Regions from separate parts of the Solibacillus daqui genome, predicted to be linked through region 2. Evidence: riboswitches for the same ligand, from Rfam matches in the RefSeq annotation. Region 2 holds a riboswitch; each other region holds the start of a gene.
The links. A riboswitch is a leader RNA that binds a small molecule or an ion and turns the genes downstream of it on or off. The one in region 2 is predicted to bind cobalamin.

Region 1 (6,177 bases), 1.9 Mb from region 2:
ATATCTAAAATTTGTTTTTGATGCGCAATATCTAAATGGTTCGTTGGCTCATCAAGCAGTAGTAGCTCGGAATTTTGTGCAAGTGCCTGCGCAATAAACACTCGCTGCTGTTCACCGCCAGACAAAAACTCCAAATAATGCTCTTTGTAACCTGTAACACCGGTGCTTTCCATAGCCTGCTGTACCATGCATTCATCCTCATCCGACCAACTCGAAAAAAACCCAGTTTGATGCGGGTAACGACCTAATGAAACCGCATCATACACAAGATTTGAAAATGTACTCGCGTTTAACTGTGGTAGTACCGCCATTTTTTTTGCCAATTGCTTAACGTCATAGCTTTTAATCGGTTGGTTTTCGATCAATACTTCACCAGCAGTCGGACTAATAATGCCACTAATCATTTTTAACAATGTCGATTTCCCACTACCATTCGGACCAAGTATCCCTAAAATTCGACCTTTTTTCACGTGAAACGTCACGTTTTTCACAATGCTCTTGCCACTATAGCCACCGCTTAAGTCATTTACCTTTAACATTATGCGACACCCTTTCTACGTTGCTTGAAGAAAATATACGCAAATACTGGGGCACCTATAAATGACGTGATGACACCAATCGGCAATTCGACAGGCGCGATAATCGTACGCGACACTAAATCACAAATTACGAGCAAACTCGCACCATTTAAAAATGACAGGCTAAGCAAATGGCGATGATCAGCACCGATTACAATACGTATCATATGCGGAACAACTAACCCAACAAAACCAATCGTTCCTGATGCTGCAACCGCAGCACCCGTCAAAATCGAGCCACCTGCTAAAATCATATATTTACTGCGCTTAACATTGACCCCTAAATATTGTGCGCGCTCCTCCCCATAAATCATCGCATTTAACTCCCGACGATTCAGCCAAATAATCAACGTGCCAATTATTATAAATGGAACAACCATTCTCACATACGGCCAGCCACGCATTGACACACTGCCAAGCAACCAGCCAATAATTTCACGTAGCTGCTCACCTGTTAATGCCACCATTAATGAAATACAAGCACCTAAAAAAGAACTAAAAATAATCCCTGTTAAAATAAGTGTTTCCATTTTCATAGTACGGTCTACTAAACGGGCGAATAGGAGCACGATAACCATTGTTATAGCCGCACCTAGCATACTAAAAATCGGTAGCGTAAACGCACCCAGTACAGGTAAGGATATGCCTAAAAAAATTGTCATTACTGCACCAACTGAAGCACCTGAAGAAACGCCTAGTGTATACGGGTCAGCTAACGGGTTTTTAAGTAACCCTTGGAAAGCAGCACCCGCAATCGCAAGCGCTGCCCCAATAAGTGCCGCTAAAATAACACGTGGCATTCGGATTTTCCATAGAATGCTGTACGCAACCGGGTCTGTCGTTTTATCCCACAGAGTGGATAACGGAATATCGACCGAGCCAAATGAAATACCGAGCCACATACTACCTAATAGCAATCCAATCGATGAAAAATAAGCGATTGAATATTTACTTCTCATTAAATACCTCTGGGTAAATTGCTTCTGCGATTGATTCAATGCCTTCAACTAAACGTGGACCTTGGCGACTTGTTGTATCAGCATCAACTAATTTTACCTCGCCATTTTTCACCGCAGTCATCTCTGCATAAGCATCATTTGTTGTAATTTCCTCGATATCATTTTCATAAGTCACTAAGATGGTATCTGGATTACTGCTGACAAATTGCTCTGCACTATACATTGGCCAGCCTAGTTCTGGTACAGCATTTTCAACATTTAGCACTTCTAACATTTCATTAATAAATGTATCCTGTCCTGCCGCATAAAGATCTGGGTCTGTCCCTACAACGACGAACACAGACTTCTCTTCTAAGTCGGCTACCTTCATTTCGATTTCTTCAATGCCTTCTTTCATTGAAGCAATAATATCTTTTGCTTCTTGTACTTTATTTGTAATACGACCAATTTGTTCAATCGTCGAGTAAGTTTCTTCAAATGTTTTTGCATCTTTCACAACAAATACGGGAATCCCAACTGCTTCTAGCTGTGCAATCGCTTCCTCATTAAAACTATACATACCTGATTCGTGTGCTAATACTAAATCTGGTTCTAAAGCAATGATTTGCTCTAAGTTAAATTCCATACCGCCAACTTTTTCTTTTGTTAATGCTTCCTCTGGGTATGTGTCATTGTCAGAAACACCAATAATTTGATCATTTAAACCTAGACCAAATAATATTTCGGTATTTGATGGAACTAATGAAATAATACGTTCTGGTGCTTTTTCGATTGTAATATCTTTGCCTAGTGCATCCATTTGTGTGATTGGAAATTGTGCTGTTTCAGCAACTTCCGCGCTATCATTTGTTGACTGTTTGTCTGTTTCTTTCTCGCCGCATGCTGCTAATGATAATGATAATAATGCAACTGAAGAAAGTACTTGCCATTTTTTCATTGTAAACTTACCTCCTTAGATTTAGAAAAAGAACACATTATGATGTGCTCGTTGATTCATAAGCTCTTTAGCGCTCGTTATTTGACATAAAGAAAAGCCCCCCACTCTTATGAGAAGGAAGCCTTGTGTTTGCAAATAAAATTCAACGTAAAAAGAGAACTTATCCGCCACATCCTATCCTCGTAGGTTTACTTTGGGCATTATAAAGGCAGGTCTCCTGGCTCATGCTATAGCGTTTGTGAGCGCCTTCCCGTGTGAACAGTGGCAACGTGCTCTAAACTCGCATTTACAGTGGCGGGACCGCATCGGATTTCAACCGATTTCCCTTTTACTTCTTACTTGTTAAAAATAAGAACCTTTACAATCCATATGAAATTCATACATTTCATTATAGCGAAAAAAATCACTTTTGTATGCAATCGCATATAAATTTTCAGATAATTAACCAACAACTAAATATGGTACGTGTAATCGTCTGGAAGGACTCGGCGTAAAAATTGCTTCGTACGCTCCTCTTTTGGCTGGACAAAAATTTCATGTGGTGAGCCTTCTTCAATAACATTGCCGCCATCCATGAAAATGACGCGATTTGCTACATCTTTCGCAAAGGACATTTCATGGGTTACTACAAGCATTGTCGTTCCTTCTTTGGCAATATCCTTCATGACACTAAGTACCTCTCCAACTAGCTCGGGATCTAGTGCCGATGTTGGTTCATCAAATAAAATAATATCTGGATTTAATGCAACCGCTCGTGCAATACCAACACGTTGCTGCTGCCCACCCGATAATTGGCTTGGATAGGCATCATATTTTGCCGATAGCCCTACTTTAGCGAGTGCTTTTTTCGAAATATCATAAGCAGCATCTTTTTTCATACCACGCCCAACAATTAGCCCTTCTGCCACATTTTCAAGCGCCGTTTTATTGTTAAATAAATTATAGTTTTGGAACACAAATGCAGTTTTTTTACGAATTTCTAAAATTTCCTTTTTCGAAGCTTTATGTAAATCAACTTCGATTTCATCAAAATTTGCGCTTCCTTCATCGGCACGTTCTAAAAAGTTAATACAACGTAACAATGTCGTTTTCCCTGACCCACTTGGACCTAAAATAACGACAACGTCCCCCTTATCAATTGTTAAATTAACACCTTTTAATATTTCATTATCACCAAATGTTTTATGCACATTTTTAATTTCTAGCATCGCTTTCCCTCCTTATACCGTAGCCACCTTGTAACGGCTTAAACGTTTTTCAGACCATTTAAATAAATATTCAACTGTCATACAAACCATTAAGTAGACTATGAAAATATCAATATATGCCTCTAAATAGTTGTAACCCAAATTTGCCTCTACCTTTGCCTTTAACGTAATTTCTTGCAATGAAATCGCATAACCGAGCGACGTAGCTTTTATTAAATTTATCGTCGCTGTACAAAGATTTGGCATTGCAGCAACAAGCGCCTGTGGAATAATAATACGGCGATATGCTTGTGTTGCCGTTAAGCCAACCGATTGTGCCGCCTCAAGCTGCCCTTTTGGAACCGTTTGTAGCGCCGAACGGAATACTTCTATTAAAATAGCAGCTGTATTGAATGAGAAAATAATAAACGCATACCAAAGTGGATTCACTTCATAAATCGGATAATCAATATTATATTTCTCAAATAGACCCTTCAGTAAAAGCGGAATCGTTGCATACAGCACGAAAATTTGAATAATTACTGGTGTCCCACGCACAAATGATATATAGATTTTTGCGAAGAAATTAATGACTGGCACCTCATATACACGTGCTAGCGCTAACAAAAAGCCGAGTGGAACCGCAATAAAAAGTGAAACAACCGTTACGAGTAACGCGACCGGCACACCACTTAATGCAACAAAAAAAGTATCAAATAAAAATTGCCAGTTTATAATGTCCATATGCGTACCTCCTACGTCGTTTTAATTGGTTGTTTTCCTTTACTAAACGCTTTTTCTAAGAGTGCGAAGATCTTTTCAATTGAGATCGATAACACCCAATAAATCACCGCTAAAGCGATAAAGATTTCTAGTGTATGTGTACCATAGTTATTCGCAATAATTAAATTTGCCTTGCCCACAATATCAATAAAACCTATTGTATAAGCAAGTGCGCCTTCCTGAAGTACCGAAATTAAGCCATTCCCAAAATTCGGCAATGCAACGACTAAAGCTTGCGGGAAAATAATGCGACGATATGCTTGAAGAGGAGTTAAACCAACACTTACTGCCGCTTCAAATTGTCCTCGATCAATCGCTAAATACGACGAACGAATGACTTCTGACATCATCGCTGCAAACTGTAAGCTAAACGTCACAACAACAAAGACTCCAGTCGGAACATTTTGCAAGTAAATACCTAATAGCCCTTCTGAAAACGCTGGGATTCCGTAATACACTAAAAATAATAAAACGATGGATGGCGTACAACGAATAATCGTCGTATAGCCATTCGCGAGCCTACAAAACCATTTATTAGTACTTAACTTCGCCGCTGCAAGCACTAAGCCAAATAGAGTTCCGCATATTACTGAAAGGGCTGCGATATATAATGTAATCCATAAGTACGGTAATAAATTCGGCAATGCCGACCAAATGTATGACAAATCAAAATACTTTTCCATGTGCTCCCCACTTTCGTATGTTTGTGCTAAAAAAAGCTACTTAAGCAAAATACTTAAGCAGCTTCTTGCAGTTTAGCGATTTACTGAATCTAATACTTCGAATAAGTCTTTACCATAAAATTCTTTACTTAATTCTTTTAAAGCGTCCGTCTTTTTAATTTCTGTGATTGCTTTGTCATAGGCATCTGCAAATTCTTGCTGCTTTTTGTTGAATAGCGGCCATGTTTTAATAACGGCAAATTCGTTATAAACGACTTCATCTTTTAAGTTGTAGTATGGGCCACCCTCTGTTAATACTTGACCTGTGAATGAACCTTCGATTTGAACGCCACCATCTACACGACCTTCATTTACCCATTGCACAACATCCACTGTAAATTCTTCACCCGCTTGTAATTTTACTGGATTGTCTGGGTTTGCTTCGTTGTATTCTGCGATTACAGTATACTGTGCGTTATTCGCCGCGATTGGTGCTAGCGTATAGCCTGCTGATGCGAAATCACTTAAATTTTTAATATGTTCATTTTCTTTTTTCAATACTAAGCCAGCACTACTTAACCCTAAAAATTCTTTAGGGAAAATATATTTTTGTGTGCGTTCTTCTGTCCAGAAAGCATTTTTAACACCTGCGTGATATTTGCCTTGCTCCACGCCGATTAATAAATCATCATTAGTTGTACCAACATATTCAAATTCATAGTCTGGTAATGCCTCGTCCACTAGCTTCATTACTTCGACATCGTAGCCTGTCGGATTACCGTTTTCGTCTAAATACGTCATTGGCTTGCCTGCCTGGTCATAAGCAACTTTGACAACTGTTACGCCATCTTTACTTTCTGTTGATGATGAAGCTGAACCCGATTCTGTATCATTACCGCATGCAGCTAATAATGCTGAAGCTGCAATACTAATTGTTGCTAATTTCACAATTTGCTTGAATTTCATACAGTTACCTCTTTCTGTTTTAATTGATTTTGAATGGCTGTTTCCGCTAAACGCTTAATGGTAATGTCGTCCATTGGCGGATTATGAAGACCTGCACGTACATCA
Region 2 (6,177 bases):
CCCAGAAAATACGTGCAAGCTCACTTGTGGGTTTGTTCCAGTTGACTGCTTTGTAAGTTAAATTTGACATGCGACACACTCCTCAATTGTCAGTAAACGTTGACGAACATAATATACCGATTTAATACCCTTCATCCATGCATAAATATAAACTTTTGCAAGCTGTTCAGTATTCCATTGATCGGTTACATATAATGTCATCGAGATACCTTGATCGACATGCTGCTGTGCGGCTGCGTATAAATCAATAAGCTCGTAAGGATTGACGTCATAGGCTTCTGTATAAAGATCCTTGTTATCATTCGTTAAAAACGGCATCGGATAAATTGTTCGACTGTCTGCGTAGTCACGAACCTCCACACGCTCTGTTACAGGTGAGATTGACGCTGTACATGAACGGATGTAGGAAATGGATCCCGTAGGCGCGATCGCTAAACGGTAGCTATGGAAAAGCCCGTATGTTTGAACATCTACTTTTAACTGCTGCCACATTTCGTTAGTAATGATTGGCGTTGAACCTAATGCGTGTTGAACGATTTGGTCAAGCTCCGTTATTTCTTTCGTAATATATTTTTCAAAGAAAGTACCTGACGCATAATCACTATCATCATAACGATAAAACGTTTCTTTCTTCTCTTTTGCTAATTCCATAGAAGCTTTTATTGAATAATAATTCAATGCTTCCATAAAAGCGTCGATAAAGGCGATTGATTCCTTTGAACCATAACGAATGCCACTACTTACTAAATGACCATGTAAGTTCATAACACCTAGTCCAACCGAGTGCATTACCTTATTGGCTTTTGATACGGAAGGAACATTAATGATGTCGGTCATCGTCGATACGTTAGTTAATAAGCGCATCGCAGTTTGTACTAGTTGTTCAAAGCTATGTACCTTTGTCGCTTCGTGAATATCAATTGAGCCTAGGTTACATGACACATCTAAGCCATATTCATTTGGCTGATTTTGATCGGTAATCACGCTAGTTTGCTGATACTGAAGAATTTCAGTGCATAAATTCGACATTTTTACGCGACCGATATTTTTCAATGGGTGAGTGTTATTTACATTATCATCCATTATTTCAAACGGGTAGCCTGATTCAAATTGTGCTTTTTTCACTTCGGTATATAATTTACGTGCATTGATGCGTTTTAGCTTACGGATATTTGGATTATCCAAAAGCTCGTAATACATCTCGGTCATCGAAATTTCCGACATGCGTTTACCATATTCTTTGTAAATATCATATGAACTAAACAACACGATGTCTTTATCACGGCGCATAAGTTCAAAGAAAATATCTGGTATGATAATGCCGGTAGATAGAGTAGCTAGACGAATTTTGTCATCGGCATTTGGCTTTTTCGATGAAACAAAGCTTTCAATATCACCATGGAAAATATTCAAATAGACAACCCCAGAGCCATTGCGCTGACCAAGCTGATTGGAATAGCTAAATGAGTTTTCTAACAACTTTGCAACTGGCATAACACCACTTGCACGGTTTAAAATGCCTTTAATCGGATCACCTAGTGGACGAAGGTCGGTTAAATTTACACCAACACCTCCACCTAATCGAGATAACTCTAAGCAATAGCCTATATTTTCAGCAATGGAGTTCATCGTATCATCCATCGTTAATTTAAAGCATGAAACCAGTTCTCCACGCGCTTTTTTTCCGCTGTTTAATGCAGTAGGGGTAGCGGGCTGATAGGCAGTCATAATTGCTTCTATTGCATTTTCTGCTAATGCTTCATCACCTTGTGCAAGGTATAGAGCAATAATAACAATGCGATCCTCATATTTTTCTAATATTTCTTTGCCATCTCTACTTTTCATTGCATAGCTATCATAGAATTTAGACGCACTCATAAATGAAGGGAAGCGGAATTTATAAGCATACGCCTTTTTGTACATGCGCTTAATGAAATCCATAGAATAACGTTCAATAAATTCCTTTTCATAGTAGCCTTCATCCACCAAATAGCGTACTTTTTCTTCGATATCAATAAAATAGCGAAGACGCACATTGATTTCCTCTAAAAAGTAACGGCGTGTCGCATCCTTATCTTTTTGTAAATCGATTTCGCCTGTCGCACGGTAGCGGTTGAGAATATCGTTGTTAAGAGTTAAATATTGTTTCATCATCTAGCCTCATTCCAAATGGAGTTATAAAATTGCTTTATTTGCTCATAATCAGCAGTTGTTCCACGTAAATCTAGCTTTGCGATTAAGGGAAGCTGGTAATAGTTCGCTAATAAATCACCGGCACGGCCAAACATCGAATGACCAAAATTTCTATTGCCACTGACAATGATTCCTTTACAAAGCATGTGGTTCTGCTGCATATAATTTTCCACGACTAGGGGAACCGAGCCTAGTCCATCCGTATAGGTGAACAGTAAAAACGGCTTTGTTATGGATATCGCTTGATCAATTGCGATTGCAGGTAAACCAAGTTTTCCGACAATGCTTTGAACGTTCCCAGTGCGTGAAGCATAAACAATCATGCGCTAAGCTCGGCAATACGGTCCATAATTGAGCTAGGCTCCGCAAACCATTCTCCATTCACCTCTAACACAGGTACTGCTAAAAAGCCTGCATCCACTACTGTTTGCTTCGCATTTTCGTCATGATCAATATTTATCACTTCTACTTGTAAATTGGCTGTTTCAAGTTCTGATTTTACCCATAGGCATTTTGGGCAAATTGTTTTTGTATACAGTTTCATAATGGTATCCCTCACTAATGATAAATTTATTGTGCTATAACATTTGGGCAAAGAAAAAAGCTATCCAATTAAAGGATAGCTTGAAATGGAAACAAAAATTAAGTTTTCGTTTCCATTTCCTATTCCCCGAAGAAATGTACGTGAATTTAGCGTGGCAGGTCTCCTGGCTTTGCGTCATTCCTCCGACACCTTCCCGTGCATTGACACAGTGGTTTACGTCTTCAGTCAGCTTTTACAGTTGCGGGGACAGCGTTGGTTTTGCACCAAACTTCCCTATTAAACTACATTTAGTAGTACCGCGTTAAATTAACACAATATCTAGTTATGAATATGAGTATAAGTGTTCGTATGTTAAAAGTAAAGCTAGACTTTAAAGTCGGACAACTGACTCTTTATAAATACTTCGCAAAAGTATAGTTCTTTTGTGAGAATTTCTATTTGCGTTCTGATAGCTATTTTTTATTCTAGCATAGATTTATTATTTAACTAGGATTTTTGCTAAAACGATTCGTTCTTAATATCCATTCTTCTAATTTTCATTGATTTTAGAAAAAGCAGAATGTTAGTTGAATAGTAAAAAATTGAAAAAGGATACCATTCAAATGATGTGCCAATGCTATACTGATTTTTTTTCTTCCTGCCATTTCACATAATTGTAGCTAACCTGCACGATGAAAATAATCACAACAAAAATAACGTAACCGATAAATAGGGGACTCAACCCTAATAAAAAATACATAAAAACAATAAGCAATAGAAAAAACGGTATCGAATAAAACGTGCGTAAAAATTTTCGACGATAAGATAAGCCGAAATAAGCAAATTTAAACCCTTTGTCAACTTTTGGCTTGTTTCGATAATACTTTTTTAAGCCAAACGTCAAAAGCGAAATAATGGTGAGATTGATCAATAGGCTCACCCAAAAAACAGAACTACTCATCATTTAAATTCACCTCTATTACTCATAAAATTTGTATAAATTTGTGAATAATCATAATTATACCAAATAAAACAAATGGTACAAAGTTGTTAGCAGAATGACAAGTTATTTTATTGATGGGTAAATTTATACTCGTGAAAATTATAATGTTGTGCGTTAAAAGTGAAAACAGGTGACACTACAGCAAGCGTAATTAATTATTGAACAAAAAAAGCTACACCTACATGAATTATACAAAGCGCACGAGATGCATATGTTGAAAGACAAGTAATTTTGGGGAAATGCACTACAAATAAACTCGAATGAGGTGTCGACAATGCGTAGCTGGCAAAGTGTAGCGTTTAAATGGTATTTAATTATGCGCGGATCGAAAAAAAAGTTTCAAGATTCCAAATTATTGGATGATTTTATAGCAAGTAAATATAACGAGTTACCATACCAATTAGATGAGTCCTTTCGAGTGAAGAAAGACATTTTGAAAAATGAAATCAGCGGAATGCGATATTATACAATTAACGAACAGCGCAAACCGAAAAAGGTGATTTATTATTTTCACGGTGGCGCTTATATTAATGATCCTCTAAGCTTTCATTGGCGTTATTTAATAAAACTTGCCAAAGCTACAGAGTATACAATTGTAGTGCCGATTTATCCGAAGCTTCCTCGACATACAGTACTTGAATGCTATGAGGCGATTTATGCTTTATATGAGCGACTGTTAGAACATTATGATGCCCCTTTTATTTTTATGGGAGATTCAGCAGGAGGTGGATTAGCACTAGGTTTTGCACAAGATGTAAAGTTGTTAAAAAAGCGGCAGCCTGAGCATATTATCCTGCATTCGCCGTGGTTAGATGTGACCGGAGAGGACCCTCGCTATAAACAACTTGAAAAGTTTGATCCGATGTTAGGGATTCAAGGGGCACAAGAGCTGGGTCGATTGTGGGCAAAGGATGTTGGAATAAAAAATTACAAGGTCAGCCCATTAAATGGGGATATACAAGATATTGGGAAACTCACACTTTTCGTTGGAACAGGGGAGCTTTTATTGGTGGATGCACATATGCTACGTGAAAAAGCGCAGCAAGAACACGTGCCGCTCCATTATTTTGAATATAGTAAAATGAATCATGTATTCCCAGTATTTCCGGTTCCAGAGGCAAAAAAAGCATTTAAAGAACTGTTAAGCATTATTCAAACATAATGTTAAGTAAGTAGGAGGTAATAACTATAAAGAATATAGATAAATTTTCAGGAAAAGCACAACATTATAATCAAGGTCGTCCCTCGTATGCACCTGAATTAATAGATGATTTATATAAAAATGGTTATTTAACACCACATTCTATAGTTGCGGATATCGGGGCAGGTACTGGTAAATTCACAGAGCTAATTTTGCAAAAGGGCAATACGGTGTTTGCGATTGAACCAAACAACGACATGCGCGCTGTATTAACTGAACGATTTCGGTATTTTGACACCGTGATAATACTGAATGGAACAGATGAAGCTACATCGTTAGCGGATCATTCAGTAGACGCTATTACTGTTGCACAAGCATTTCATTGGTTTGATATTGAAAGATTTAAACAAGAATGTACGCGTATTCTAAAACCAAATGGTCTAGTTTTATTAATTTGGAATATGCGTGATGAAGCGTCACCAGTTAATCAAGAGACATATCGAATTTTTCAAAAGTATTGTAGGAACTTTACGGGATTTAGTGGAGGCATTAAACAAAACGACGAGCAAATTTCAGCATTTTTTGATGGTGATTTCTTTGTTAAAAGCTTTTCAAATCACCTATATTATTCAAAGGATGACTTTATTGCACGCAGTTTATCCGCATCTTATTCGTTGAAGCAAGGGGACGATCTATTTGAGGATTACCTGCAAGAGTTAACAAATTTATATAATCGATTTGTCGTAAATGGGGTACTTGAAGTCCCAAATAAAAGTGTCGCTTATATTGGGAAATTATAAATATAGCCATGCGTAGCAGTTCAATGATTACTACGCATGGCTTAGTTTTTAATCGAAATTTCTGTCACAATTTTTGTTACCGGTAAATAGGTGATTTCACAAAAATAATTTCCATCTGCAATATCTTTGAAGTGCTCAGATTTAATAGAATATTTTTTGTTATCGATTATCACTTCTGTTGTATCTAAGCTATTACCGCCACCACTAACAAACTCGAGCGTACAAGCACCGGCAGTTGACTTCGTTTGCTCTGTTTTTAAATAAAAAAAGTCCGTGGTATAAATACTAGCAACAACAAGTGTAAATACCATTAGCACACCAAGCATTATAATAGGCATCTTATTTTGCTTCTTTAATTTAAAGGTTTTAATCCAAACAAATAGCACTATAAAAAACAGTAGTACAAATACGATGAGTCCACTATAAAACCCAAGTAACATAATCGTCGCCCCCTTAGTCGATAATAATTATACGGATAAATGATTAATAATGTTTCGATAAATTGTGAATTTTTTGT
Region 3 (6,177 bases), 570 kb from region 2:
CTCCTTTCTACCTGTAGCCATTGTCGCAATGATTCACCAAATACATTAAATGAAATAACGACGAGAAAAATTATTAAACCTGGATACATCATTAGCATCGGGTGACTTCTAAAATATGGCTTACTATCATTTATCATCATGCCCAATTCCGCATATGGTGGCTGTACGCCCAGTCCGAGGAAGGACAGACCTGAAATTGATAAAATAACTCCACCAATATCCATGAAAAGTAAAACAATGACAGACGCTAAAATTGTAGGAACGATATGCTTTATGGCGATTTTAAATGGGCTTGTTCCACAAATACGAGCAGCCATAACAAACGATCGTTCCTTCACACTTAGTACCATCCCTCGAATAAATCGTGCGTAAAAGACCCACTGTACACAGACCATCGCTAAAATTAAATGCCCATAGCTAGGACCAAGCATCCCAACAAATGCTAACGATAATAAAAAGCTTGGAAAAGCCATCAACATATCACAAATACGTATAAACCAAGTATCTACAATTCCACCCATATATCCCGCAAAAATACCTATTGGCACACTGATACAGAAAGTAATGCTCATCACGATAAATGCAGTAATTAAAGATGTGCGTGCGCCAAATAATAGGCGCGACAGTTGACAACGCCCTAAATGATCTGTGCCAAGTGGATAGTCCTTAGAAGTTGGCTGTAGTTTTTGTGTCAAATCTACATAATTTGGATCATTTGGAGCTATGAACGGTACAAAAATTGCAACAGCTGTAAAAAATACAATGACTGTCGCACTGACAATTAATATAGAATGCTGGCGAAATGTCTTCATTTTATCCGATCACCTGCCAGTCGAATGCGTGGATCTAGCCAGCCACAAAGAATATCTACTATTAAATTTGTTAGGAAAAAAACAATTCCTAATAGTAAAACGCAAGCTTGGATCATTGGATAATCCTGATTGACAATCGATTCTACTATTAATTGTCCCATACCTGGCCAAGCAAAAATGTTCTCCACAATTATCGTCCCTCCAAGCATATTACCAAAGCTCATGCCAAGGCCAGTTAATGTTGGGGAAGCTGCTTTTTTAAGAATATGCCGCCAAACAATTGTACGCTCTTTCAAACCACGTGCCTGTGCATATAATACAAACGGCTCCTCCAACACTTCGATTGTACTGGCTCTTATTAAACGTAAATAGGTTCCAATATAACCAAGTGCCAATGTCGTTGCTGGTAACACAAAATGCGCAGCTGATCCCTTGCCAAGTACAGGTAATAAGTCAAGTTGCAACGAGAAAAAGTAAATGAGCAAAAAACCTAACCAAAATGTGGGCAATGACACACTACTAAAAGCAAAAAATTGCGTCATTCGGTCAAACCATTTCCCTCTATGTAAAGCAGATATAACTCCTAGTGGTATACTGCAAACAATAATCAGTAAAAACGCAACTGCTGTTAATTGTAAAGTTGGTATAAAATGAAGCATCATTTCATCTAAGACCGACCGCTTTGATATTAAGGACGTTCCAAAATCAAATTGCAGTACATTTGTTAGCCATTGTACATATTGCATGACAAGTGGCTGATCTAGTCCCATTTCAGCACGTATCGCTTGAACAGTTTCTTCAGAAGCCTGAATATTTGATACGCGTAAATACGTTAATACAGGATTACCTGGTATTAGCTGTATAAGCAAAAACGTAATGATCGACAAACCAAAAATGGACGGTATTGCCCCTAGCAATCGTTTGTATATAAAACGAATCATAAGTCAACGCCTCTCTATAGAACAAACGCCCATTCCGAAAAGAAATGGGCGCAATTAATTTAGTCTTTCATATCAATAGTTGTTGTTGGTATTTCTACTTCTTGTGGCAAGAAGTCTACACCCATTATATTTTTCTTGTAAACTGCGATATTTGATTGATATGAAATTGGTAAATAGACAGCTTCCTCATGAAGCATCGTTAAAATTTGATGATATTGTTTAATACGATCCTCTTCTGTTGTTGTTAATAATACTTGTTTAATACGCGTATCCAACTCTTTTTTAAAGGATAAGCCAGATAATGCATAGTAATCTGGGCCACCACCAGAAGAATCGGTTGTGATGGAAGCTAAATAAGAGTGCGGATCAAAAGGTACCGCCCAAGTTGCAGTGAATAACATATCATAGTTGCCATCAAATGCCGTTGTCCAGAATGTATTTGATTCTTGACTTGTTAATTTCACATCGACGCCAATTTTACGTAAGTCCCCTTGCACAAATTCCGCTATTGACTTTTGAATATTGTCCGTACTTATGAATAACAATTCGAGTTGTAAAGGTTGACCATCCTTTTCTCGGAATTCCTTACCCTCTATAGTTTTCCAGCCTGCTTCATCTAATAAAGCTTTTGCTTTCTCCACATCATACTCATACGGATCAACTTCTACATTTGTATAGGCTAAATTTTGCGGGAATAACGTATCCGCTTTGTTTTCTATTCCATAGAAAATATTATCGATGACCGCATCCTTATCGAAAGCGTGCTGCAGCGCAAGTCGTATATTTTTATCACTCATTGTTTCACGATTCGTATTGAATAACAGTGTACGGGTAGCCGTAGGTTCTGAAATTTTTGTTTCATATTTTCCAGATTCTTTTAAAAACTTAAAGGAATCTGGGCTAATTACACCATTGCCAAAAATCATATCCAGTTCACCTTTTTCAAAGGCTAACACGCGAGATTCACCGTCTGTGATTACTTTGACAACTACTTCATCTACTTTAGGCTTTTCACCCCAGTAATTATCGTTACTCTCAAAAATAGCGTACTCATTTTCTTTGTGTTCTTTTAATACCCATGGGCCAGTACCAATTGGCGCAGTTAAACCATTCTTATATGTATCCATACTTGCTGGGAAAGCTGATTCTGCAACAAAACGTAGTGGTCGCACATACGTTAATTCTTGGAGAGTTGGATAATAAGCATTATGTAACGTTAATTTAAATGTATAGTTATCGATTACTTCTGTTGTTTTAATTTGATTAATCAATTCAATCCAATCATGCTGTTCACGGTTGGCAAGTACGGTATCAAAATTTTTCTTCACTATTGCTGCATTAAAAGCGGAGCCATCTGAGAACTTCACATCATCACGCAAATGGAATATATACTCTTTCCCATTCTCCGATACATCCCAGCTCTTTGCTAGCCACGGCTTAATTTCTCCATCTTTACCATAATAGACAAGAGATTCATAAACCATTGCTTGCGAGAAAAACTCGTTTGGAAAATAAGTGTGGGGATTTAAATCACCAATATCCCCAGACCAAGAAAAAGTAAATACTTTCTTGTCATCTTTTGTAGCTGCTGTTTCTTTTTCATCCTGTTGAGAACATCCAGCAAGCGATAATATAATAGTCATCAAAATGAGGGAAACTGCCCATATACTACTATTTTTCATTTCTTCACCCCTAATTTTTTCATAAAAAAAAGTATTTTTAACAGATACAGTTAAAAATACATCACAATTCTATATTAAGTATTTCTTACAGCACCTCCCTATTCTCCGTAGGTTCAACGGTATCTCTATTAAATAGGCAGGTATTCTGACTGAGGTTCAACATCTTTTGTGCCTTCCCAGATATCAAGACCCAGTGACATTTACAAAAGACTCCCCTTTACAGCGGCGGGACCGTATCGGATTTTCACCGATTTCCCTTTTAAGTATCTATGTAACATAGATACACCTATTCGACACAATATTTAGTTTTCTCTCAACTATCCTACTACAAAAAGAAATAAATATCAAAATGATAATAACACACCAATTGATACGTTGCCTAAAAACGCAGAATCCGATATCTCTTTGTTTCTGAAATGCATCTCATTTTTTTACCTTCATGAATAGGTTAAAGAGTTCCTCAATTATCTTGCCCTTTAATGAAAATGAGCACTTATCCTTGTTCAAGGATAGTGCTCTTTTGCTGAAGAAAAAAGTATTACTAATTTGTTATTATTAATGAATCTATGAATTCATTAACTTGTTTGCTCATTTCTTTGTAACGAGTCCAGTGGAGATAATGATGTCCTTCTAATGTTACAATTTTACTTGAAGGAGAATTACTTAATTGCGTTTCATAAAAAGTCACATTGTTTTTACCATCCTCTGTAACCTTATCTTTTTTCGTAGCAAATAATAAAACTGGCATATTGGAAGGGAAAGTCATATCAACTGTTTTGTCAATATTATTTTTAATTTCATTAGCTTCATTAACAACGCTTTTGTTTCCCCCCTTCCAAGCGGAGATAGCCTTGGTCATTTTTAAGTTTTCTTCAGAATATGTACCATCATCAGCAATAGGTAAAAAACCTTCAGGATTTATATATAACGCGAGTCTTGCTATTCCTGTTGGTGCTACGTATCTTAAAAATTTAGGTAGCGTCGGGGCAGGTTCATTAAAATACTCAATAGCTTGTGGGAAAAGAGCATCAATCCCAATAACTGCATCAATCTCAGCAGGATATTTATTAGCATAATACAGACTATAAATTCCTGATACGGAATGGGGCATTAAAATATATGGACCATCAATATTGGCTTTCTTTAGAGCAATTCTAATTTCTTCTACGATGTTTTCTACAGTTCGTTCTTTTGTCGTTAAATCACTCCATCCATAACCAAAATTTTCTACCACGACAACTTTATTGTTTTTGGCCATTTCATTTATTAAGGGTTCAAAATCTAATACAGGTGCGGTTGTGCCTAGTCCGCTTAATAAAACAATGGTGTTCACCCCATCTCCTTTTGTATAAACGTGCATATTTTGATTATCGACTTCTACTATTTGACCAATTGGTGGATATTGTGTTTGCTCATAAACCTTCAAGACGTGGTGAAAAACAATCCATACAAGGAATAATGCTACTATTGTTAATAAAATATTTCTTATAATAATCCAAGTTCTAAATTTTCTTTTTGCTTTCATTACTAATATAAATCCTCTCTATTTATTATATAATTTCACAATAATGGAAATAAAGTAGTGGTTCCATCGTTTAACTATACATCCTTCTTACAAGTTTGAAAGATTTCTCATTTATTCAATAATCTGGCCCTTTAATAAAAAAACACTTTCCTAAACTAAGGAAAGCGCCTGATTGTTGAAGATCATTTTTCTATTAAAGCCCCTGTTAGTTGAAGTTTAGAAACGATTAAAAAGGCAGATTATACCTTAGACTTTCAAAAAAGGCCACGCTCACGAAAAATTATAAGGGCTATAATTTTTTTATTGATATATTAAAGAATTATTATCTTTCATTTCATTCATCACTAATTCATAATATAATGATTTATTATTTAATAATTCAGAATGACAACCTTGTTCTACAATTTCCCCCTTATCGATAACAAATATTATATCTGAATCTTTAATAGTAGAGAGTCGATGAGCAATAATAATTGTAGTTTTATTTTCTCTAATCATTGCAAGATTTTTATGAATGATTTTTTCTGTATTTACATCTAATGCCGATGTAGACTCGTCTAAAATTAATACCTCTGGATCTCTAATTAAGGCACGAACTAATGCTAACCTTTGTTTTTCACCGCCGGAAATAGTTATTCCACGCTCCCCTAATGAACTATCATACTTATCCGGCAATTTCTGGATAAAATTATCGATACACATTGCTTTGGCTAAATCTATTATTTGATTATCTGTTATTCGATTATACCCCAGTAATAAGTTATCTCTTATAGTACCTGGAAATATGTATGGATCTTGAAAAACAATACTAACTTTCGATTTCCATGTATCATTAGAAATATCATTAATATTGATATTATTTGCCATTATACTTCCCTCTTCAACCTCATATAAGCTTTCAAGTAAACTTCCAATAGTTGATTTTCCACTACCACTAAGTCCAACTAAAGCTATTTTCTTTCCTACTGGTATATCTATAGAAAAATTTTTTAATATAAATTTTTCCCCTGAATTATAACGAAAAGAGATGTTATTAATTGTTAATGACTCAATTGAGGAAATTGTTTTAGTATTATCTGTTCGCTTTGGTTTTGTATTTAACCAATTACTAATATTTTCAACTGAAGCCATCTTACCTGAAAATGAAAATACTAAATTGTATACTTTTACAAACGAGTGGAGCAGTTCTAAAGTCAGTTGGTAGATCACAACTAATA

Region 1: it holds a riboswitch for cobalamin, as region 2 does, so the genes downstream of both, O7776_RS02490 (ABC transporter substrate-binding protein) here and O7776_RS11540 (glutaredoxin family protein) in region 2, are expected to answer to the same signal.
Region 3: it holds a riboswitch for cobalamin, as region 2 does, so the genes downstream of both, nikA (nickel ABC transporter substrate-binding protein) here and O7776_RS11540 (glutaredoxin family protein) in region 2, are expected to answer to the same signal.

The regions. Positions count from the first base shown of each region.
Region 1 covers NZ_CP114887.1:512,187-518,363, reverse strand. Annotated here, with positions in the region: gene O7776_RS02500 (adenosylcobinamide amidohydrolase) at 1-539, opposite strand, end outside; gene O7776_RS02495 (FecCD family ABC transporter permease) at 539-1,537, opposite strand; gene O7776_RS02490 (ABC transporter substrate-binding protein) at 1,527-2,474, opposite strand; cobalamin riboswitch at 2,665-2,849, opposite strand; gene O7776_RS02485 (amino acid ABC transporter ATP-binding protein) at 2,927-3,682, opposite strand; gene O7776_RS02480 (amino acid ABC transporter permease) at 3,695-4,405, opposite strand; gene O7776_RS02475 (amino acid ABC transporter permease) at 4,417-5,127, opposite strand; gene O7776_RS02470 (transporter substrate-binding domain-containing protein) at 5,200-6,072, opposite strand; gene O7776_RS02465 (acyl-CoA dehydrogenase family protein) at 6,069-6,177, opposite strand, start outside.
Region 2 covers NZ_CP114887.1:2,377,451-2,383,627, reverse strand. Annotated here, with positions in the region: gene nrdF (class 1b ribonucleoside-diphosphate reductase subunit beta) at 1-70, opposite strand, end outside; gene nrdE (class 1b ribonucleoside-diphosphate reductase subunit alpha) at 58-2,151, opposite strand; gene nrdI (class Ib ribonucleoside-diphosphate reductase assembly flavoprotein NrdI) at 2,151-2,516, opposite strand; gene O7776_RS11540 (glutaredoxin family protein) at 2,513-2,737, opposite strand; cobalamin riboswitch at 2,874-3,053, opposite strand; gene O7776_RS11535 (alpha/beta hydrolase fold domain-containing protein) at 3,994-4,881, shown strand; gene O7776_RS11530 (class I SAM-dependent methyltransferase) at 4,902-5,660, shown strand; gene O7776_RS11525 (cobalamin biosynthesis protein CobN) at 5,702-6,100, opposite strand.
Region 3 covers NZ_CP114887.1:1,811,556-1,817,732, reverse strand. Annotated here, with positions in the region: gene O7776_RS08750 (ABC transporter permease) at 1-812, opposite strand, end outside; gene nikB (nickel ABC transporter permease) at 809-1,753, opposite strand; gene nikA (nickel ABC transporter substrate-binding protein) at 1,813-3,435, opposite strand; cobalamin riboswitch at 3,554-3,740, opposite strand; gene O7776_RS08735 (alpha/beta fold hydrolase) at 3,977-4,960, opposite strand; gene O7776_RS08730 (ABC transporter ATP-binding protein) at 5,261-6,177, opposite strand, start outside.